Regions from separate parts of the Streptomyces sp. STAM6 genome, predicted to be linked through region 3. Evidence: riboswitches for the same ligand, from Rfam matches in the RefSeq annotation. Region 3 holds a riboswitch; each other region holds the start of a gene.
What was found. A riboswitch is a leader RNA that binds a small molecule or an ion and turns the genes downstream of it on or off. The one in region 3 is predicted to bind cobalamin.
Positions count from the first base shown of each region.

Region 1: it holds a riboswitch for cobalamin, as region 3 does, so the genes downstream of both, ACY34K_RS00345 (cobalamin biosynthesis protein) here and metE (5-methyltetrahydropteroyltriglutamate--homocysteine S-methyltransferase) in region 3, are expected to answer to the same signal.
Region 2: it holds a riboswitch for cobalamin, as region 3 does, so the genes downstream of both, ACY34K_RS16640 (ABC transporter substrate-binding protein) here and metE (5-methyltetrahydropteroyltriglutamate--homocysteine S-methyltransferase) in region 3, are expected to answer to the same signal.
Region 4: it holds a riboswitch for cobalamin, as region 3 does, so the genes downstream of both, cobN (cobaltochelatase subunit CobN) here and metE (5-methyltetrahydropteroyltriglutamate--homocysteine S-methyltransferase) in region 3, are expected to answer to the same signal.

Region 1 is NZ_JBUEFZ010000001.1:63,530-69,164, forward strand. It holds gene ACY34K_RS00325 (helix-turn-helix domain-containing protein) at 178-1,035, shown strand; gene ACY34K_RS00330 (hypothetical protein) at 1,246-1,557, opposite strand; gene ACY34K_RS00335 (hypothetical protein) at 1,602-1,904, opposite strand; gene ACY34K_RS00340 (DUF397 domain-containing protein) at 1,935-2,177, opposite strand; cobalamin riboswitch at 2,426-2,573, shown strand; gene ACY34K_RS00345 (cobalamin biosynthesis protein) at 2,685-3,641, shown strand; gene ACY34K_RS00350 (cobyric acid synthase) at 3,638-5,203, shown strand; gene ACY34K_RS00355 (putative cobaltochelatase) at 5,200-5,635, shown strand, end outside.
Region 2 is NZ_JBUEFZ010000012.1:28,450-34,084, forward strand. It holds gene ACY34K_RS16620 (ABC transporter ATP-binding protein) at 1-534, opposite strand, end outside; gene ACY34K_RS16625 (ABC transporter permease) at 531-1,340, opposite strand; gene ACY34K_RS16630 (ABC transporter permease) at 1,346-2,293, opposite strand; gene ACY34K_RS16635 (ABC transporter substrate-binding protein) at 2,296-3,858, opposite strand; cobalamin riboswitch at 4,011-4,208, shown strand; gene ACY34K_RS16640 (ABC transporter substrate-binding protein) at 4,266-5,279, shown strand; partial or broken gene ACY34K_RS16645 (FecCD family ABC transporter permease) at 5,276-5,635, shown strand, end outside.
Region 3 is NZ_JBUEFZ010000017.1:83,727-89,361, forward strand. It holds gene ACY34K_RS20680 (glutamate decarboxylase) at 1-425, opposite strand, end outside; gene metE (5-methyltetrahydropteroyltriglutamate--homocysteine S-methyltransferase) at 645-2,969, opposite strand; cobalamin riboswitch at 3,126-3,351, opposite strand; gene ACY34K_RS20690 (magnesium and cobalt transport protein CorA) at 3,512-4,594, shown strand; gene ACY34K_RS20695 (hypothetical protein) at 4,600-5,025, opposite strand; gene sbnA (2,3-diaminopropionate biosynthesis protein SbnA) at 5,135-5,635, opposite strand, start outside.
Region 4 is NZ_JBUEFZ010000019.1:48,050-53,684, reverse strand. It holds gene cobN (cobaltochelatase subunit CobN) at 1-3,231, opposite strand, end outside; cobalamin riboswitch at 3,270-3,400, opposite strand; gene ACY34K_RS21575 (cobalamin biosynthesis protein CobG) at 3,444-4,925, shown strand; gene ACY34K_RS21570 (precorrin-8X methylmutase) at 4,922-5,572, shown strand; gene ACY34K_RS21565 (precorrin-2 C(20)-methyltransferase) at 5,569-5,635, shown strand, end outside.

The DNA of each region.
Region 1 (5,635 bases), on a different contig from region 3:
CCGCGCTGATCACCTTGCTATGGTCTGCGTCACACAGGGACCACTCTCGAAAAGACATGTGTCATACTGGCGTACTTCAGAATAGATAGCGTCCGCACTACCTATGCCTGTTCCGCGCCTGGCGAATCGACAGCACCCCTGGCCGCCGACGAACAGCGAGGAAGAAGGAACGCCACCATGACCAGGGACGTCGACCCGAGCCTGAACCGCCGCAAGCTCCGCATCGAGCTGCGCAAGGCCCGCGAGGCGGCCTCCCTCACCCAGCGCGACGCCGCCCAGGGCCTGGAATGGTCCCTTTCCAAACTGATCAGGATCGAAGCCGGCACGGTCAGCGTCTCCGTCACGGACCTGCGGGCCCTGCTCCAGCAGTACGGCGTCACGGAGCCCGCACTGGTCGCCGACCTGGAGCAGGCCGCGCGCGGCTCCAAGGGCCAGTCCTGGTGGGCGGAGTACAGCGACTTCCTCAACCCGCAGTTCGCGCAGTACCTCGGGTACGAGAGCGCGGCCACCACCCTGCGCTCCTTCCAGCCCGTCACCTTCCCCGCGCTCCTCCAGACCGAGGACTACGCGACGGCGCTGCTCACCGACCGGGCCGAAGGCAGCGAGCTGCGCCGCGCGGTCGAACTGCGCACCACCCGCCAGGAGCGGATCTTCGACGCGGTGGACGGCCCCGAGACGTACTTCGTCGTCGACGAGTCCGCCTTCCACCGGCACATCGGCGGCCCCGCCGTCCTGCGCCGCCAGCTGCAGCACGTCAAGGAACTGGCGGCACACCCGCGGGTGACCCTGCAGATGCTGCCGTTCACCGCCGGCGCCCGCTTCGGCACGTCGACCCCGTTCACGCTCCTCACCTTCAAGGACGACGACGATCTGCTCTATCTGGAGAGCCCGGCCGGCAGTCTCGCCAACCGCGACGACCTCGCCCTCATCGCGCGCTACCAGGAGACCTTCGCCGACCTGAACAACATCGCGTACGACGGCGATCGCTTGACGGCACTGATCGACGAGCTCATCGCAGGGCTGAGCACCGGCTGATCCCGGGGCGGACGGCTCCGGGCGGGACCAGGGAGGGCCGAAGGTGGTCTTCGAGTGGCGTGAATGGTGGGGAAGGCTCCGTACGGCCAGGTCGGTCGAGGTGAGAGACGCCGCGGACGGTTCCGGCTGGGCAGCCGGGGACGGTTCCGCCGGGGCAGCCGCGGACGGTCCCGCCGGGCCACCCGCGCCCTCCGGCCCGGCCGGACCGGATCAGCCCGCGGACGAGGGCGTCGACGACGCCCTGCTGAAGGCGTACGGCCTGCGGGACCCGGAGTGGACGGACGCGCTCGTCCGGCTGGAGACGGCACGCCGGGACGGGGAGATACGGCTGCGGAAGGTGCCCCTGCTGATGGGGGCCGCCTGCGGCAGCCTGCTCTTCCTCTCCCTGGCCCTGGCCGTCCACACCGCGTCGACGCTGCGCGTCGCGTTCGCCGGCTCGCCGGTGTGGACGGCCGCCGTCGGCATCGCCGGGGCGTCACTGATCAGCGTGGTCGCCGCGCACGTCGGCCGGTCCCTCGGCACGGGCGCCGCGCAGGTCCCCGCTCCGGCGGCGGCTGACGACGGGGCTAGGAGTGCCGCTTCCCGGCCACCGGGAGAACCCGGTCCAGGGCCCGGGAGCGGACCGTGACCGGGGTGAAGCCCCACCAGAATCCGGCGGCCACCGCCAGCAGGGCGCTGACCGCCAGCCAGACCACCAGACGTGTCTCGGGCTCGGGCACGAGCAGGGCGAAGAGGGCACCCACGCCCACGGCGACGGTGCCCGACACCATGCCGTACAGCCCGAGCGCACCGGCCGCCGTCCACCGTGATCCGCCGGCCCCGGCCGCTCCGGGCCCCTCCGTGACGGACCTCCTGGGCGCGTCGCCCATCTGCCCACCTCCCGTACGCGGGGCGGAACATCACGCACCGCCGTCGGGCGGTGACACGATCCCCGTCAGGAAACCACGCCAGGTCGCGGCGGGGAAGACCAGTACGGGCCCCCACGGGCGCACGGAATCGCGCACGGCGACCCGGTGTTCCCCGCGCGCCACCTCGACGCATGTGCTCCCGGTCTCGTCGGAATAGCTGCTCTTGCGCCACATCGGCGACTTGCGCGCCAGGGACTCCGGCGCCCTCCCCGCGGACGGCTCGCCGTCGACCACACCGACCTCCTCCTGCTCGAGTGTCAGCGCCCCGACGTCGACTCATCTCGACACACCCCAGCGCACCACATCAGGGTCGTGTATCCCCGCACGAAACACCCGATGTCGCCCGTCGGCGCTCTGTTGTTCGGTTTTCGTAGGACAGTGTTCCCACCTTAGGAAGGCGGAAGCGCGCGCCGTAGGCGCAAACCGGCCCCGGTGTGGGCCTCGGCACACCGTCCCGTCGCAGGTCAAGGGCGAGTTGACGGGCATTCGCGGGGCGTGGTGGACTGCCGGGGCCATTTACGGCGGCAGAAGAGGAAGCCGGTGAGAATCCGGCGCGGTCCCGCCACTGTCACCGGACGTGCGGAGCACGCATGTCCGGGAGCCAGGAACTCTCGCCGCCGGTCACGTCGAGCCAGGGCGCGGACCCTGAGTGAGGACATCGCACCATGCCCGGCTGCGCCCATGCCGCTGCTTCCTGCGCGTTCGCCCATGCCCTTCCCTGCCCACCGGTGGGGCGAACCGATGCGCGGTGACTCCGTCTTCGCCTGCGGCGCGGCCACCGGGCTCGCCGTCGACCTGCTTCTCGGTGATCCCCGCCGCGGACACCCGGTGGCCGCTTTCGGCCGGGCTGCGGGTGGTGTGGAGAGCGTGTTGTGGCGCGACCACCGCGGCTGGGGTGCGCTGCATGCCCTGGTGTGCGCCGGTGGCGCGGCGGGGGCGGCCGCACTGGCCGCGCGCGCGGTGCGCGGCCGGGCCGGGGGCGCCGCATCCGTCGCGCTGACCGCCGCGTCCGTCTGGGCCGTCGTGGGCGGTACGACGCTGGGGCGGGAGGCCCGCGCGATCGGCGGGGCCCTGGCAGCCGGCGACGCGGAGGTGGCGCGTGAGCGGCTGCCGCATCTGTGCGGGCGCGATCCGCAGGCGCTGGACGAGGCCGGGATCGCGCGTGCGGTCGTGGAGTCGGTCGCCGAGAACACCTCGGACGCAGTGGTCGGTGCGCTGGTGTGGGGTGCGCTCGCCGGAGTACCGGGCCTGGTCGGCTTCCGGGCGGTCAACACCCTGGACGCGATGGTGGGCCACAAGTCGCCGCGCTACCGCCGGTTCGGCTGGGCGTCGGCCCGGCTGGACGATGTGGCGGGCTGGCCGGGTGCCCGCCTGACGGCCGCGCTCGCGGCGGTCGCGGGCGGTGACCCGCGCGGGGCGGTACGCGCCTGGCGCGCGGACGCCGCCGGGCACCCGAGCCCCAACGCGGGCCCGGTGGAGGCGTCGTTCGCGGGCGCGCTGGGGGTACGACTCGGGGGGACCCTGTCGTACGGCGGCCGGGTCGAGCACCGGCCCGTGCTCAACGGGGTCGGCCGGGACGTGGAGGTCGGGGACATCGAACGGGCGGTGCGGCTATCGCGCCGGGTGAGTGCCCTCGCGCTGGCCGTGTGCGTGGGCGGGCGGCTGGCCTTCGGGGCCATGAAGCGGAGGCGTACATGAGTGGGGGGCTGCTCGTCGCGGGCACCACGTCCGACGCGGGCAAGAGCGTCGTCACGGCGGGCATCTGCCGGTGGCTGGTCCGCAGGGGCGTGAAGGTCGCCCCGTTCAAGGGGCAGAACATGTCCCTCAATTCGTTCGTCACGCGCGAGGGCGCGGAGATCGGGCGCGCCCAGGCCATGCAGGCACAGGCGGCCCGCGTCGAGCCGACGGCGCTGATGAACCCGGTCCTGCTGAAGCCGGGCAGCGACCGCTCCAGCCAGGTCGTGCTGATGGGCAAGCCGGTGGGTGAGCTGAGCGCCCGGGGGTTCTTCGGGGGGCCGAGTGGGTCGTCCCCAGGGAAGATGCTGCACGGTGGCCGGCAGCGTGAGCTGTTCGAGCCGGTGATGGCCTGCCTGGAGGAGCTGCGGCGCTCGTACGACGCGGTGATCTGCGAGGGCGCGGGCAGCCCGGCGGAGATCAATCTGCGCCGCACCGACATCGTGAACATGGGCATAGCGCGTGCCGCGCGCTTCCCCGTCGTCGTGGTCGGCGACATCGACCGGGGCGGGGTCTTCGCGCAGTTCTTCGGTACGACGGCGCTGCTGGCACCCGAGGACCAGGAACTGGTCGCGGGCTACCTTGTCAACAAGTTCCGCGGCGACGTGACCCTGCTGGAGCCGGGTCTGGACATGCTGCACGGGCTCACCGGGCGCCGCACGTTCGGCGTCCTGCCGTACGCGCACGGTCTCGGGATCGACGAGGAGGACGGACTGCGGGTGTCCCTGCGGGGAACCGTGCGCGAGTCCGTGGTCGCGGCGCCCGTGGGCGAGGACGTGCTGCGCGTCGCCGTCTGCGCCGTACCGCTGATGTCGAATTTCACCGACGTGGACGCGCTGGCCGCGGAGCCGGGTGTGGTCGTGCGGTTCGTCGACCGGCCCGAGGAGCTCGTCGACGCGGATCTGGTGGTCGTGCCGGGCACCCGCGGCACGGTCGGGGCGCTGGAGTGGCTGCGCGAGCGGGGCCTGGCCGGCGCGCTCGCGCGGCGCGCGGCCGAGGGCCGCCCGGTCCTCGGCATCTGCGGCGGTTTCCAGGCGCTGGGCGAACACATCGAGGACGAGGTGGAGTCCCGGGCCGGTGAGGTCGCGGGGCTCGGACTGCTGCCGGTGCGGGTGCGGTTCGCCCGCGAGAAGACCCTGGCGCGCCCGGTCGGCGAGGCACTCGGCGAGCGGGTCGAGGGGTACGAGATCCACCACGGCGTCGCCGAGGTGCTGGGCGGCGAGCCGTTCCTGGACGGCTGCCGGGTCGGGGCCGTGTGGGGCACCCACTGGCACGGGTCGCTGGAGAGCGACGGCTTCCGCCGCGCCTTCCTGCGCGTCGTGGCCGCTGAGGCCGGCCGCCGCTTCGTCCCGGCGCCGGACACGGCGTTCGGCGCGCTGCGCGAGGAGCAGCTGGACCGGCTCGGCGACCTGATCGAGGAACACGCGGACACCGACGCGCTCCTGAGGCTCGTCGAACAGGGCCCGCCGGCCGGCCTTCCCTTCATCGCACCCGGAGCACCCGAACACCCCGGAGCACCTTCATGAGCACTGCACCCCACTATCCCTTCACCGCGATCGTCGGTATGGACGATCTGCGGCTCGGGCTGCTGCTGAACGCGGTGTCCCCGGCCGTCGGCGGTGTGCTCGTCCGCGGGGAGAAGGGCACCGCGAAGTCGACGGCCGTGCGGGCCCTCGCGGCGCTGATGCCGGACGTCGAGGTGGTCGCCGGCTGCCGCTTCTCCTGTGCGCCCGCCTCCCCCGACCCGGCGTGCCCGGACGGGCCGCACGAGGTCGCGCCGGGCGTGGCGCGACCCGCCCGGATGGTGGAGCTGCCCGTCGGCGCCTCGGAGGACCGGCTCGTGGGCGCCCTCGACATCGAGCGTGCCCTGGCGGACGGGGTGAAGGCCTTCGAGCCCGGCCTGCTGGCGGACGCGCACCGCGGTGTGCTCTACGTCGACGAGGTCAACCTCCTCCACG
Region 2 (5,635 bases), on a different contig from region 3:
GCTCGGCTCGTCGAGGACGAGCACGTCGGGACGGCACACCAGTGTCTGCGCGAGCGCGACGCGCTGGCGCTGACCGCCCGAGAACTGGTGGGGGAAACGCTGCTCGGTGTCCCGGCCGGGGGGCAGCTGGGCGGCGTTCAGCGCCTCGCCGACGGGGTCCTTGCCGCGCGTGTGGTGGAGCATGGCGAGTTCGGCCAGGACGGAGCCGGTGCGGCGGGCGGGATTGAGGGCGTCGCCCGGGTGCTGGGGCATGTAGGCGATGACACGGCCGCGCAGCCCCGCCGCCGCCTCCGTCGTGCCGTTCTCGTCCACGACCGTGGTGCCGCCGGCCGTCACCCGTCCGCGAACGCGTATCCCTGAACCGGCCTCGCCGAGAAGGGCGAGGGCGGCCGTGGTCTTGCCGCTGCCGGACGGGCCGACGAGTGCGGTGACCCGTCCCTGGTACAGGTCGAAGCCGACCTCGTCGAGCAGCGTGGTGTCCCCCGCCCGTGCGGTGAGTCCGCGCACGGTGACGAGCGGTGTCTTCGGGGTCATCGAACGGCTTCCTGTGTACGGCGGGAGTGGGCCAGCAGGCGGTCGGCGAGCAGGTTGAGTCCCACGGTGAACATGACGAGCATCGCGGCGGGCGCCAGCACCGCCCACGGCTGGAGAAGCAGGCCTTCGCTGCTGCGGGAGATGCTCACCGCCCAGTCCGGCGCGGTCGGGCTGAGGCCCAGTCCGAGGAAGTTGGCCGAGCCGACGAGGAAGACGGCGAGCGTGACGCGGGTGCCGATGTCGGCGGCGACCGGGGAGAGCACCGAGCGGGCCACGTGGTCGAGTTGGACGCGCGGCCGGGACTCGCCCTGTACCCGCAGGGCTTCCGTGACGGGGCTGCTGGCGGCGTCGAGGGCCGCGGCCCGCACGAGTCTGGCGACCGGGGGGACGTTGACGGCCGCCACCGACAGGGTGATGGCGACCGGCGAACCGCGCCAGCCCACCGCCACGACGCTGATCACCAGGAGGGTGGGCAGCGGAAGCAGCACGTCGAGGGGGCGGATGAGCAGTTCGTCGGCCCAGCGGCGACGGGCGGTGGCCGCCAGGAGTCCGACGAGTCCGCCGATCAGGTAGGCGACGGCGACGGCGCCGATCGCCATGCCGAGCGCGCTGCGCCCCCCGTGCAGCAGCAGGGCGAGTACGTCACGCCCCAGCCCGTCGGTGCCGAGCGGGAGGCCGGCTCCGCCGGGGGCGTACGGCGCGTATGCCCCGGGAGCCGCCGGGTCGGCGACGACCGGGCCGATGAGGGCGATGCCCAGCGGTACGGCCAGCAGCAGTCCGCCGACGGGCACCGCGGGCCTGGTCACGGCCTTCACCGGAGGACCTCCGTTCGGGGTACGAGGCGGTGGCACACCAGGTCCGCCGCCAGGCTGAACAGCAGCGCGGCCGCGGCCACCACCAGGGCGAGGCCCTGCACGGTGGGAACGTCGCGCGCCTCAACGGCCCGGACGAGCGCGGTCGCCACGCCGGGTATCGCGAAGACGGCCTCGACGATGAGGACGCCGCCGACCAGGTTGTCGCCCACCCGGGCCAGTTCCTGGACTCCCGGAACGGCCGCGTTGGGCAGGACGTGGCGCAGCAGGAGGGTGCGGCGGGGCACGCCGAGACGCCGGGCCTGGGTGACGTAACCGGCTTTGAGGACGGTGACCATGCCGGCCCGGATCTGCCGGGACAGCAGGCAGATCATGCGGGCGGCCACCACGACGACCGGCAGCACGAGCAGCGCGGGCCGGCCGAGCAGGTCGGCGGCGTCCACGCCGACCCAGGTGGCGGGCAGCCAGCCGAGCTTCAGCGAGAGGCCCGCCACGAGCAGCAGCGCCAGCAGGAAGTCGGGTACGGCGCTGAGCGCGAGGGTCACCGACGTGACCGCCCGGTCCAGTCGCCCGCCCTCACGCAGCCCGGACACGATGCCGAGCAGCACCGCGAGTGGCACGACGACCGCGAGGGTCACCGCCGCCAGCACCAGGGTGGTGCCGGCCGACTCGGCCAGGACATCCAGGACCGGGCCGCCGCTGACCAGGGAGGTGCCCAGGTCGCCGGTGAGTACTCCGTGTGCCCAGTCGGTGAAGCGTTCCGGGGCCGGCCGGTCGAGCTGGAGCTGCTCGCGCAGCGCCGCGACCTGTTCCGGTGTGGCGTCCTCATTGTTGCGGACGTCTGCCGCGTCACCGGGAAGCAGTGACGTCAACGCGAACACCAGCACCGTGAGCAGGGCCAGTTGTACGGCTCCGACGGCGAGCCGCTGCAAGGCGTACCCGCGCATGCTCAGGCCAGCCACACCTTGTCGAACCGGGCGGAGTCCATGCTGTTGGGCGGGGCCTCCTCGACGCCGCGCACCCGGGCCGAGACGGCGTTCAGCCAGTCCGGGTGGCCCCAGATCAGCAGCCCGCCCTCGTCGTGGACGGTGCGCTGGAGCTGCCCGTACAGGCGGGTGCGTTCGGCTTCGTCGGTCGTGGACTGGGCCTTGGTGAAGGTGCTGTCGAAGTCCTTGCGACGCCAGCCGGACGCGTTGAAGGCGGACTTCGTCAGCAGGCGGTCGTTGATGTAGGTGGGGACGGTCATGGCGCCCGAGCGGTGGCTGCCCATCACGCCCTTGGTGAGCTGGTCCTTGAAGTAGGTCTCGGAAGAACCGGTCGTGATCTTGATGCGGAGTCCGGCGTCGGCGGCCTGCTCGGCGAAGAGGGTCGCCGCCTCGACGAAGCCGTTGGCGACGGAGGAGGTGTAGATGGACAGTGGCTTGTTGAGCACGCCCGCCTTCTTCAGCAGCGCGCGGGCCTCGGCGACGTCACGTGTCCGCTGCGGTATGTCCTGCGGGTAGTACTGGTAGCCCTTGCCGAACATGTCGTTGCCGACCACGCCCTGGCCCGCCAGCACGACCTCGACGAGCTTCTCGCGGTCGGCGAGCAGCTTGAGGGCGAGCGTCACGTCGGGATCGGTGAAGGGCTCCTGGTCGCACTTCATGACGATCGCGTGGGCGGTGCTGCCCTTGGCGGCGACGATCCGGACCGACTTGTCGGCCTGCGCGGTCCGGGCGAAGGTCGGCGTCATCTCGTGGCCGTACTCCGCTTCCCCCGCGCGCAGCGCGTTGCCGCGCGCGTCCGCGTCGGCCGACAGGATCCTCAGCTCGTCGACGTACGGCCCACCGCCCCAGTGGTCGTCGAAGCGCTCGGCGACGAAGGACTTGCCGGCCCGGAAGGACTTCAGCCGGAACGCCCCGGTGCCGACCGGCTCGGCGGGGTCCGAGTAGCGGGAGCTGACGATGGACGTGCCCAGCGTGCCGAGGAGGGCGGGGAGTTCGGCGCTCGGTCGGTTCAGCCGGAGCTCGACGGTGTTCTTGCCGGTGCCGCGGCTCTGCTTCAGATCGATGACGGAGAGCAGACCCCGTGCGAAGTGGGTGGTCGCCTTGGTGTCGAGGATGCGGGCGAAGCTGAAGAGCACGTCGTCGGGGGTGAGCTTCTTGCCGTCGTGGAACGTGGCGTCCCGCAGGGTGAACCGCCACACCGTGGCGTCGGCGTTGGACTCCCATTTCCGCGCGAGTCGCGGCACCGGCGCCATGTTGGCGTCCAGCTCCACGAGCCGGTCGAACAGTGCCTTGGTGCGCGCCATGTCGATGGCCAGCGCTTCGGCGTGCGGGTCGATCGTCTCCTGTTCGCCGCCGCCGGTGAACAGTGCCCGGAACCGCCCGCCGCGCCTGGGCTTCGCCCTGTCGTCGGCCGAAGCGCCGTCCGGGCCGGCGCTTGCCCCGCAGCCGGAGAGAACCAGGGCTCCGGCAGTGCCTGCCGCGCCGGCAAGGGCGAGGAATTCTCGGCGGTTACGGAATGTCGACATGCTGCTCCCCGGGGATGACGTGAAGTGGGCCCCGCGCCGGGGCCGCAGGACGGGGCGGGGCGGCGAGGGGCCCCGACAGCATCACTTAAATGAAAATGATTGTCAATGCAGATTGAGGCGGCCACCGGGCGTCCTCGGTCGACCACCGCCTGTGGTAGTTTGCGCGGGCCAGTCGAACTCCGTGCGTGTGTACGTGAGTCAGGGAATCCGGTGCGAATCCGGAACTGACGCGCAGCGGTGAGGGTGACGGGCGTGGCAACCGAAGCCACTGGGCCGGATCGTCCGGCCCGGGAAGGCGCCTCGTCCGGGTGATCCCGAGTCCGAAGACCTGCTGGCGCATCCGTACGTACGGGCCCCGCGCATGGGCCCTCGACGCCGAGGACGACACTGTGCCCCGCACCCTTCCCATGCCCTCCTTCGCCGTGCTCCTGTGCTGCGGCACCCTCCTCCTGGCCGGATGCGGGACGTCCGCCGGCACCTCGTCCAAGCCGGGCGAAGCGACGAGGGCGCTCGACAACTGCGGCCGGAAGGTGGAGATCAGGGGACAGGGCCCGCGGCGGGCCGTGTCCCTGAACCAGGGCACCACCGAGATCCTGCTGTCCCTGGGGCTCGCCGACCGGATGGCCGGCACCGCCACCTGGACCGACCCGGTGATGAAGGGCCTGGAGAAGGCCAACGCGGATGTGCCCCGGCTGGCCGAGAACAACCCGGCCTTCGAGAAGGTCCTCGATTCCGAGCCCGACTTCGTCGCCGCCTCGTTCGCCTCCACGCTCGGCAAGGGCGGTGTGGCCACGCGCGAGCAGTTCGAGAAGATGGGCGTCCCCACCTACCTCTCCCCGGCCGACTGTGTGGGCAAGGACAACAGCGGCAAGGGCGACGGCGTGCGGACGAAGCCGCTGACGATGGACACCGTCTACGGAGAGGTGCGTGACCTGGCGCGCGTCTTCGACGTCGAGGATCGCGGCGAGGTACTGACGGCGCGCCTCAAGGCCCGCGTGACGAAGGCGACCACGGGTCTGAAGGCCTCGGACGTCACCCTGCTGTACTGGTTCGCCAACGCGGAATCCCCGTACATGGCGGGCTGCTGCGGGGCTCCCGGGATCATCACCGAGGAGATCGGCGCGAAGAACGTCTTCGACGACACCACCGAGGAATGGCCGCAGATCAACTGGGAGACCGTCGCCGAGCGCAACCCCGACGTCCTGGTCATCGGTGACCTCACCCGCAAGTCGCAGACCGCCGAGAGCGCCGCGAAGAAGATCGCCTTCCTGGAGTCGAACCCGGTCACCGCGCACATGGAGGCCGTCAAGCACAAGCGGTACGTCCTCCTCAGCGGCCAGGCCATGAACCCGACCATCCGGACGGTGGAGGGCATCGAGCAGGTCGCCGCCGCGCTCCGCGAGTTCGGCCTGGCGAAGTGACCGCGGCCCTGCTGCGCACGACGGCGGGGCTGACCGCGCTCGCCGCCTCCGTCGCGCTGGCCATCACGATCGGCCCGGCGGACCTAGGGGTCGGCGATGTCTGGTCCGTCGTCGTCGCCCACCTCGGCGGAGCCGAATCCGGCCTCACCCCGATCCGCGACGGAATCGTGTGGAACCTGCGCCTGCCACGCACCCTGCTGGCCGCGGTGTGCGGCGCCGGCCTCGCGTGTGCGGCGCGGTCATGCAGTCGCTGCTGCGCAACCCGCTCGCCGACCCGTTCGTGCTCGGCGTCTCCTCCGGGGCCTCGACCGGTGCCGTCCTGGTCGCCGTCCTCGGCTTCGGCGGCGGATCTCTGT
Region 3 (5,635 bases):
TGGACCGGCCCGCACACCAGGTTGGGCCGGGTGTCGGGCTGTCCGGCCGCACGGCGGCGGGAGCGCCAGCGGCGGTGCAGGGCCAGCGCGGCGAGCATGGCGGCCTCGCTGGAGCCGGTGGTGGAGCAGCCGACGGCGGGTGCGTCGCCGCGGGCGTTCCAGAGGTGGGCGAGGATGTTGACGCACCGCCGCTCGATCTCGGCGGTCTGCGGGTACTCGTCCTTGTCGACGAGGTTCTTGTCGAGGGTGTCGGCCATCAGCAGCCGCATCTCGGGTTCGGCCCAGGTGGTGCAGAAGGTGGCGAGGTTCTGGCGGGAGTTGCCGTCCATGGCCAGTTCGTCGGCGATCAGCTGGTAGGCCTCACGGGCGGGCATGACGTGCTTGGGCATGCGCAGCCGTGGCAGGGGCTTGGCGCTGCCCGGCATCGCGAACAGGTCGTCGGCCGGCGCCTCGCCGGTCTTCGCTCGATGCAGCACGACCCCACCACTCCCTCACCAGCCTCATCGGCCCCGTTCAAGGGTCGGCCGGTGCGGGGCGGGCCGCAAACGGGAGTGCGCCGGGCGGGGCCCGGCCGGGGGCACGACGGGACCCCGCCGTGGGCCCGGGCGCGGTCACCGTGGGTGTCCGTGCCCGGGCCTGCCGGGTCAGGGCGTGCGGTGCGGCAGTTCCGCGCGTACGGCGCGGGCGGCGGCGACGAGGTTCTCGAGGGAGGCCCTGGTCTCGGGCCAGCCGCGGGTCTTCAGCCCGCAGTCGGGGTTGACCCAGAGCCGCTCCGCCGGGACGGCTTCGAGCGCCCAGCGGAGCAGGGCGACGATCTCGTCGGCGTCGGGGACGCGCGGCGCATGGATGTCGTACACGCCTGGCCCGACCTCGCGCGGATAGCCGGCTGTGGCGAGTTCGTCCGCGACGCGCATGTGGGAGCGGGCGGCTTCGAGGCTGATGACGTCGGCGTCGAGGTCGTCGATGGCCCGGAGGATGTCGCCGAACTCGGCGTAGCACATGTGGGTGTGGATCTGGGTGTCCGGGCGGACGCCGCTGGTGGTGAGGCGGAAGGCCTCGGTGGCCCAGGCGAGGTGGGCGGTACGGGCGGCGGCGCGCAGCGGGAGGGTCTCGCGCAGGGCGGGTTCGTCGACCTGGATGACGGAGGTGCCCGCCGCTTCGAGATCGGCGACCTCGTCGCGCAGGGCGAGGGCGACGTGGCGGGCGGTGTCGGCGAGCGGCTGGTCGTCGCGGACGAAGGACCAGGCGAGCATGGTGACCGGGCCGGTGAGCATGCCCTTGACGGGGCGGGTGGTGAGGGACTGGGCGTGACGCGTCCAGCGGACGGTCATCGGTCCGGGACGGGAGACGTCGCCGGCGAGGATCGGCGGGCGGACGTAGCGGGTGCCGTAGGACTGGACCCAGCCGTGCCGGGTGGCGAGGTAGCCGGTGAGCTGTTCGGCGAAGTACTGCACCATGTCGTTGCGTTCGGGTTCGCCGTGGACGAGGACGTCGATGCCGGCCTTCTCCTGGAAGGCGATGACGTCGCGGATCTCGGTCTCGATGCGCTGCTCGTAGGCGGGGGTGTCGAGACGGCCCTCCCGCAGGGCGGCACGGGCGGTCCGCAGTTCGGTGGTCTGCGGGAAGGAGCCGATGGTGGTGGTCGGCAGTGGGGGCAGGTTCAGATGGGCGCGCTGGGCGGCGGCGCGCCGGGGGTAGGGCTGGGCACGGCGGGTGTCGGCGGTGGTGACGGCGGCGGCGCGGGCGCGGACGGCCGGGTCGTGGGTGAGGGCGGAGCCGGCGCGGGAGGCGAGGCCGGCGCGGTTGGCGGCGAGTTCGGCGGCGATGGTGTCGGTGCCGTGGGCGAGGCCGCGGGCCAGGGTGGCGATCTCGGTGGTCTTCTGGCGGGCGAAGGAGAGCCAGCGGGCGATCTGCGGGTCGATGTCCCGTTCGGCTGTGGCGTCCAGGGGCACGTGCAGCAGGGAGCAGGAGGCGGCGACGTCCACCCGGTCGGCGAGTCCGAGGAGGGTGCCGAGGGTGGCGAGCGACGCGGAGAGGTCGTTGATCCAGATGTTGCGGCCGTCGACGACGCCGGCGACGAGGCGCTTGCCGGGCAGGCCGCCGGTTGCGGCGAGGTCGTCGAGGTTGGCGGCGGCGGGCCCGGTGAAGTCGAGCGCGAGCCCGTCGACGGGTGCCTCGGCGAGGACGGGGAGGGCTTCGCCGAGGCGGTCGAAGTAGGAGGCGACGAGCAGCCTGGGCCGGTCGCCGAGGGTGCCGAGGGCGCGGTAGGCGTGTGCGGTGGCGGCGAGTTCGGCGCCGGTGCGGTCCTGGACGAGGGCCGGCTCGTCGAGCTGGACCCAGGGGGCGCCCGCGGCACGCAGGTCGGCGAGGATCTCGGCGTACACGGGCAGCAACCGGTCGAGGAGGGTGAGCGGTTCGAAACCGGTGGGGACGTCGGGGGCGGGCTTGGCGAGCAGGAGGTAGGTGACGGGTCCGAGGAGGACGGGACGGGCGGTGTGGCCGAGGGCGAGGGCTTCGGTCAGCTCCGCGACCTGCCGGGTGGAGTCGGCGGAGAAGACGGTGCCGGGGCCGAGTTCGGGGACCAGGTAGTGGTAGTTGGTGTCGAACCACTTGGTCATCTCCAGGGGCGCGGCGTCCTGGGTGCCGCGCGCCATGGCGAAGTAGCCGTCGAGGGGGTCGGCTTCGAAGGCGGCGCGGTGGCGGGCGGGGACGGCGCCGACCATCACGGTGGTGTCGAGGACGTGGTCGTAGTACGAGAAGTCACCGGTGGGCACTTCGTCGAGGCCGGCGGCGGCCAGCTGCCGCCAGGTGGCGGCCCGCAACTCGGCCGCGGTCCGGTGGAGGCGGGCGGCGTCGACACGGCCCTTCCAGTAGCCCTCGACGGCCTTCTTCAGTTCCCGGTCCGGGCCCTGACGGGGGTAGCCGTACACGGTGGCCCTTGCTGCCGCGGCTGCGGACTTCGCTGTCACGGAACTCTCCTTCGCGAGCTGTTCACGACGAACGACCCCGGTGAGGGGTGAGGAGGCGAAGGAAACGGCCGAACGGGGCGGACGCACGGAGTCCGTGCCCGCCCTGTGTGTACGCCGACCCGCCCTCGAGGTCACCGGGATCTCCGCGCACGAGCCGGTCGTACGCGGGCAGTGGCAGGTCTTCGGACTCGCGGGCACGTCTGCCGGTGGATGACCGGCGGACCCCTACTGGCCGTCGCTTCCCGGACCTTGACGGATCCAGTGCGTATGACGGCGGTCGTTCCCGCTCACCGCTGCGGGGCAGTCCCGGATTCCCACCGGGTTCCCTCTTGCGACGCGCCTGCCTGGCGGGCAGGGCGAACCAGCTGCGCCGGACAGTCTACGGCGGTCGGCCGGCGCGGGGCGGGGCACGGGGCGGGGCGGGCGCCGTGATGCGGTCCGGTGCCGTGACGCGGTGCCGTGACGCGGTGCCTGGGGCGGCACCGTCAGGGCGGCGGGTGGCACACTGACCGCCGGTCGTTCGAAGGAGCCAGCACGTGTCGATGATCCGCAGCCTCCGGCGTCTGGTGCGCCGGGCCTACCGCAGAAGGGTCGACCTGAGCCACCCGGCGCGGTCGCCGCTGGGCACCGCGGTGGTCAATTGCGTGATCTACGAGGACGGTGTGCGGCAGCCGGAGGCGTGGACGGCGTCCGAGGCGGTGGCGCGGGTGCGCAAGTCGGGCCGGGGTTTCGTGTGGATCGGTCTGCACGAGCCGTCGGCCGAGGAGATAGCGGAGGTGGCCGAGTTGTTCGGGCTGCATCCGCTGGCCGTGGACGACGCGGTGCAGGCCCATCAGCGGCCGAAGTTCCAGCGGTACGACGGGACGCTGTTCGCCGTGTTCAAGACGTGCCGTTACGTCGAGCACGCGGAACTCACCGCGACGAGCGAGGTGGTGGACACGGGTGAGGTGATGGTCTTCACCGGCCACGACTTCGTGATCACGATCCAGCACGGGAGGCACGGGTCGCTGGGGCCGCTGCGGGAGGCGCTGGAGGCCGTGCCGGAGCAACTGGCGAAGGGGCCCGCGGCGGTGCTGCACGCGGTGGCGGACCGTGCGGTCGACGACTACCTGACGGTGACGGACGCCCTGCAGAGCGACATGGACGCGGTCGAGACGGCGGTGTTCAGCGAGCACGCCGCCCGCACCGACGCGGGCCGCATCTACCAGCTCAAGCGGGAACTCATGGAGGTGAAGCGGGCGGTGGGTCCGCTGCACCGCCCCCTGCAGGAGATCATCAGCTCCCCGCCGCCGCCGATCGAGGCCGGGCTCGAACCGTACTTCCGGGACGTGGCGGGCCATCTGGAGCGCGTGAACGAGCAGATCTCGTCGTACGACGCCCTGCTCGACTCCATCCTGCAGGCGCACCTCGCGCAGGTGACGCTGGCCCAGAACGAGGACATGCGCAAGATCACGGCCTGGGCGGCGATCGTGGCGGTGCCCACGATGGTGTGCGGCGTGTACGGCATGAACTTCGAGCACATGCCCGAACTCCGCTGGACGTACGGGTACCCGGCGGTGCTCGCCGTCATGGCGGCGGCCTGCTACCTGATCCACCGCAGCTTCCGCCGCAACGGCTGGCTCTGAGCCCCTCAGTCCGGGCGCCGGGCGCGCCGGCGGCGCTTCACGGCCGTGTAGCCGGCGAAGAAGAGGGCGGTGCCCGCGAGGGCAGCGCCGACGGCCGTCTCGATGCCGGTCGGCCGCGACGTCCCGCCGACACCCCCGGCGACACCCCGGGTGGGCCGGGCGGTCACCCCTGCACGGCTCTCCCCGGCTGTCGGCACGGCCGTGACCGCCCCTCGCCGGGGCAGCGCCTCGCAGGCGATCCCGTCATCCGGCCCCGGGTCCTCGTCGAGCCGGTGCGGGTCGCTGCGGTCCCGGTCGAACTCGGCCTGCGCGTCTTCCTGGAAGGCGAAATCCCGGCAGTCCAGATCGGTCTGCGCTTCGGCGGCCCCGGCCAGTGGTACTGCCGTGACCACGGCCAGGGCCAGGGCCGTCCCGGCGATGCGGAAGTCCATGGCGAAGCCTCCTCGCGGTCCGATGACCGTCCCGACGACCCTATGTCCGGCTCCGAGGTACGGCGCGGGCGGCTGGGCCGAATGGGGGTCTCCCGGCGGCGGGCCTGGTTCAGGCGGGGGGCGTCCGGCGGGGTGGGGTGCGGAGGTGGGGGCCGTAGGACCGGGTGAGCCAGTCGTCGTCGTAGATCGTCTCCAGGTAGTTGGCGCCGAGGTCGGGGGCGATCGCGACCGCCGTGGTGTCGTCGGGGACGTCGTGGGCCGACAGCCAGGCCAGGGCGCCGCTGACGACCGTGCCCGTGGAGCCGCCGAAGAGGAACCCGTGGCTCACCAGGCGGTGGCACATGCGGATCGTGTCGGTCTCGGAGACGTGGACGACGTCGTCGACGTACGACGGGTCGAGGATGGCCGGGCGGACGCCGGTGCCGAGGCCGGGGATCAGGCGGCGGGCGGAGGGTGTGCCGAAGGTGACGGAGCCTTCGGCGTCGACGGCCACGACGGTGACCGAGGGCTGGTTCTCGCGGAAGTAGGTGGCGCAGCCCATCAGCGTGCCGGTCGTGCCCGCGCCGATGAAGAGGACGTCCAGCACGGGGAACGCCTTGGCGATCTCGGG
Region 4 (5,635 bases), on a different contig from region 3:
CTCGGGGGCGGTGCCCTTGAGCGCGCGGACGGTGGCGACCATGCCTCCGTGGTACTGGAAGTAGTCGTCGGAGTCCGCGATGTCGTGCTCGCGGGTGTCGGTGTTCTTCGCCGCGACCGCGATGCGCTTGTACGCGGTCTCCATCTCCTCGCGCGCCGGGCGGCCGTCCATCTCGCGGCCGTAGGCGTAGCCGCCCCACACCGTGTACACCTCGGCGAGGTCGGCGTCGGTGCGCCAGTCCCGGGAGTCGATCAGCTGGAGGATGCCCGCCCCGTACGTCCCCGGACGGGAGCCGAAGATCCGGGTGGTAGCGCGGCGTTCGTCGCCGTGCTCGGCGAGGTCGGCGCGGGTGTGGGCCCGCACGTGGTTGTCGGCGTCCGGCTCGTCGAGCGAGGCGGCGAGCCGCACGGCGTCGTCGAGCAGGCCGATGGTGTGCGGGAACGCGTCGCGGAAGAAGCCCGAGATGCGCAGCGTCACATCGATGCGGGGGCGGCCGAGCTCCGCGAGCGGGATCGGCTCCAGACCGGTGACGCGGCGCGAGGCGTCGTCCCAGACGGGCCGGATGCCGAGCAGGGCGAGCGCCTCGGCGACGTCGTCGCCGGCGGTGCGCATCGCGCTCGTGCCCCACAGGGACAGGCCGACGGAGGTGGGCCACTCGCCGTTGTCGGCGCGGTACCGCTCCAGGAGCGAGTCGGCCAGCGCCTGGCCGGTCTCCCACGCGAGGCGCGAGGGGACGGCCTTGGGGTCGACGGAGTAGAAATTGCGGCCCGTCGGCAGCACGTTGACCAGGCCGCGCAGCGGCGAGCCGGACGGCCCGGCCGGCACGAAGCCGCCGTTCAGGGCGTGGACGGCGTGGTGCAGCTCGTCCGTGGTGGCGGCGAGGCGCGGGACGACCTGGCGGGCGGCGAAGTCGAGGATCGTGGCGACGGCCGGGTCGTGTCCCTCGGCGACCGCGGTGACGGCGTCCGGGTTCCAGCCGGCGGCCTCCATCGCCTCGACCAGGGCCCGGGCCTTCGCCTCCGCCTCGTCGGCGGTCGTGCGGGTGGCGGCGGACTCGTCCAGGCCCAGGGCCTCGCGGAGGCCGGGCAGGGACTGCGTACCGCCCCAGATCTGCCGGGCACGCAGGATGGAGAGGACCAGGTTGACCCGCTCGGGACCGGTGGGGGCGCCGCCGAGGACGTGCAGACCGTCGCGGATCTGGGCGTCCTTGACCTCGCAGAGCCAGCCGTCGACGTGCAGCAGGAAGTCGTCGAACCCGTCGTCGTCCGGACGGTCCTCCAGGCCCAGGTCGTGGTCGAGCTTGGCGGCCTGGATCAGCGTCCAGATCTGGGCGCGGATGGCGGGCAGCTTGGACGGGTCCATGGAGGAGATCTGCGCGTACTCGTCGAGCAGCTGCTCCAGGCGCGTGATGTCGCCGTACGACTCGGCACGGGCCATCGGCGGCACCAGGTGGTCGACGAGGGTGGCGTGGACGCGGCGCTTGGCCTGGGTGCCCTCGCCCGGGTCGTTGACCAGGAAGGGGTAGACCAGCGGGATGTCGCCGAGCGCGGCGTCGGGGCCGCAGGCGGCGGACAGGCCCGCGTTCTTGCCGGGCAGCCACTCCAGGTTGCCGTGCTTGCCGAGGTGGACCATGGCGTCGGCGCCGAAGCCACCGTCCTCGCGGGCGGCGGCGATCCAGCGGTAGGCGGCCAGGTAGTGGTGCGACGGCGGCAGATCCGGGTCGTGGTAGATCGCGATCGGGTTCTCGCCGAAGCCGCGCGGCGGCTGGATGAGGATCAGCAGGTTCCCGCGGCGCAGGGCGGCGAGCACGATGTCGCCCTCCGGATTGCGGGAGCGGTCCAGGAACATCTCGCCCGGCGCCGGGCCCCAGTGCTCCTCGACCTGGTCGCGCAGCTCCCGCGGCAGCTTCGCGTACCAGCGCCGGTAGTCGGCGGCCGGGATGCGGACCGGGTTCCTGGCCAGCTGTTCCTCGGTGAGCCAGGCCTGGTCGTGGCCGCCGGCCTCGATCAGCGCGTAGATCAGCTCGTCGCCGTCGCCGGTCGCCAGGCCCGGCACGTCCTCGTCACCGAAGTCGTAGCCCTCCTCGCGCAGCCGGCGCAGCAGCGCGACCGCGGACGCGGGGGTGTCGAGGCCGACGGCGTTGCCGATGCGGGAGTGCTTGGTCGGGTACGCGGAGAGGACCAGCGCCAGGCGCTTGTCGGCGTTCGGGATGTGGCGCAGGCGGGCGTGACGGACCGCGATGCCGGCGACCCGGGCGGCGCGTTCGGTGTCCGCGACATAGGCGGGCAGGCCGTCCTCGTCGATCTCCTTGAAGGAGAACGGGACGGTGATGAGCCGGCCGTCGAACTCGGGGACGGCGACCTGGCTCGCGGCGTCCAGCGGGGAGAGCCCTTCGTCGTTCTCCTCCCAGGCGGAGCGCGGGCCGGTCAGGCAGAGGGCCTGGAGGATCGGCACGTCGAGGGCGGCGAGGGCGCCCGCGTCCCACGACTCGTCGTCTCCGCCGGCCTGCGCCTCGGCGGGCTTCGTGCCGCCGGCGGCGAGGACGGTGGTGACGATGGCGTCGGCCGTCCGCAGGTTCTCGACGAGCTCCTGCTCGGGGGCGCGGAGGGAGGCCACGTACAGCGGCAGGGCCTGCCCGCCGGCGTCCTCGATCGCCTCGCACAGGGTGGCGACGAAGGCGGTGTTGCCGCTCATGTGGTGGGCGCGGTAGTAGAGCACGGCCACGGTGGGGCCGGTGGTGTTCCGCGCGGTCCGCTCCAGCGGGCCCCAGGTGGGGGCGGCGGCCGGCGGCTCGAAGCCGTGGCCGGTGAGCAGAACCGTGTCGGAGAGGAAACGGGCGAGCTGTTCCAGATTGTCCGGACCGCCGTGGGCGAGGTAGGCGTGCGCCTCGGCCGCGATGCCGATGGGGACGGTGGAGGTCTCCATCAGCTGGGCGTCGGGGGCCTGTTCGCCGGTGAGGACGACCACGGGCTTCCCGGCGTCCCGGACGGCCTGGAGGCCCTCCTCCCATGCGCGGACGCCGCCGAGGAGGCGCACGACGACCAGGTCGGCGCCGTCGAGGAGCCGGGGCACGTCGTCCAGCGGCAGCCGGGCGGGGTTCGCGAACCGGTACTCCACCGGGCCGCCGGCCGCGCGGGCGCTCAGCAGGTCGGTGTCGGAGTGCGACAGCAGCAGGATCGTCGTCGCGGGCGCCGGGGTGGGCGTCGCCTCGGGCGTGGTCGCGGGCGTCATGGCGTGCGCAGGCCTTCCTCGGGGTGTCCGCGCCCCGGGTGGTCGTAAGGACGGCGGGAGTTCCTGACTCGCCCGGCCGGGGCCGGACTCACAGTGGCGGGACCGCGCCGGATTTCCACCGGGCTTCCTCCCTAGGGCCCTGGGACCCTGTGCCGTCTGCATAGTAGATCCTGCGCCCTCGCCGCAGGGCGGGCACCTGGAAGGACGTGGGTATGCTCGCCGCCATGCCGCCCAGCTCACCAAAAACCCCGGACCGGGGTGAAGCTCACATACGGGACCGCGGTGACGCCTGCCCGGGTGCGCTGCGACTGCACCGGGCTGACGACGGCGGCCTGGCCCGACTCCGCCTGCCCGCAGGTCTTTTGACGTCCCATCAGGTGCTGGTGCTGGCGGACGCCGCCGACCGGCTGGGTGACGGGCGTCTCACTCTCACCTCACGCGGCAACATCGAGCTCAGGGGCCTCGGTGAGGACTGCGGGCTCGCCCTGGCCCGGCTGTTGCGGGACGCCGGGCTGCTGCCCTCCGACACCCATGAACGCGTACGCAATGTGGTGGCCTCCCCCTTGGCCGGGCTGGACGGACTCGGCTACGCCGACGTCCAGTTGTGGGCCCGCGAACTGGACTCCCTGATCTGCGCCGCCCCCTGGGCGACGGCCCTGTCCGGGCGTTTCCTCTTCGCCCTCGACGACGGGCGCGGCGACGTGGCGGCGCTCGGCGGAGATGTGACCTTGCTCGCAGCCCCGGATGCCGCTTCCGCCCTGGTACGGGTGGGAGCGCACCCCTTCCGCCGGGTGCCCGCCGCGGACGCGCCGCGCGCCGCTCTGGCCGCGGCCCGCGCCTTCCTGGCGGCCGTGCGGGAGGCGGGCACGGGCGCCTGGCGGGCGGGCGAGCTGCCGGACGGCCAGGACGTGGACGTGGAATCGGCCCTGGCGGCCGCGGGGATCGCCTCGGAGGCGGCGGACGCGCCGGCGACGAGCGGGCCCGAGGACGCCGGGTCGGCGAGCGGGGCGACCGCCGCGCGGCAGTTCCCGGGCGCTTACGCACGCGGCGCGGGTACCCGCGGCACGGACGCACGGGGCGCGGATGCCCGGAGCGTCGACGTACGGGGCACGGACACACGTGGCGCGGGCCCGGTTCCCGTACCCGTGGGGTCGCCTCCCGGGCTCGGGCTGGTCGGGGACGGCGCCCTGTCCGTACTCGCACCCCTCGGGCGGGTGACCAGCGCGCAGTTCCGCGCCCTGGTGCCGGCCGGGGAGGTACGGGCCACCCCCTGGCGCGGATTCGTCCTGTCGGGCCTCGCCGACCGCGCCGCGGCCGCGGAACGGCTCGCTGCCCTGGACGCGGCCGGATTCCTCACCCGCGCCGACTCACCCTGGCTCGGCGTCAGCGCCTGCACCGGCCGGCCGGGCTGCGCCAAGTCCCTGTCCGACGTGCGGGCCGACGCCACACCCGGCGACGCCCGCGGCCCGAACGGCCCCCGCGAGGGCGGCCCGCGCCCCCTGCCGGTCCACTGGTCGGGCTGCGAGCGCCGCTGCGGCCACCCGCGCGGCACGTGGGTGGACGCCGTCGCGACCGGCGACGGCACGTACCGGGTGACCGTACGGGGCACGGCGGAACACGACGTACCGACAGGCCAGGCCGCCGGCGGCGCGAGCCTGGCCGACGCGATCACGAGGGCCCGTACTACGAGATGAGCGAGAGCAGAGTGTTCGACTACGAGAAGGACGGCGCGGAGATCTACCGCCAGTCCTTTGCCACGATCCGCGCCGAGGCGGATCTCGCGGGCCTGCCCGCCGACGTCAGCCAGGTCGCCGTGCGGATGATCCACGCCTGCGGCATGGTCGACCTCGTCCGCGACCTCGCCCACACACCGAAGGTGGTCGCCCGCGCCCGCGAGGCGCTGCGCGCCGGTGCGCCGATCCTCTGCGACGCGCAGATGGTGGCGAGCGGGGTCACACGCAAGCGCCTGCCCGCCGACAACGACGTGATCTGCACGCTCTCCGACCCCTCCGTGCCGGCGCTCGCCGCCGAGCTCGGCACCACGCGCAGCGCCGCCGCGCTGGAGCTGTGGCGCGACCGGCTCGAAGGATCGGTCGTCGCCATCGGCAACGCCCCCACCGCCCTGTTCCGCCTGCTCGAGATGATCGATGCGGGCGCGCCCCTCCCGGCCGCCGTGATCGGCGTACCGGTGGGCTTCATCGGCGCGGCCGAGTCCAAGGACGCCCTCGCGGAGCACGTCTCGGGCGTCGACCACCTGGTGGTGCGCGGCCGGCGCGGCGGCAGCGCGATGGCGGCGGCCGCGATCAACGCGATCGCCCACGAGGCGGAGATCCAGGCATGAGCGGAAAGCTGTACGGGGTCGGGCTCGGCCCCGGCGACCCGAACCTGATGACGGTGGCGGCGG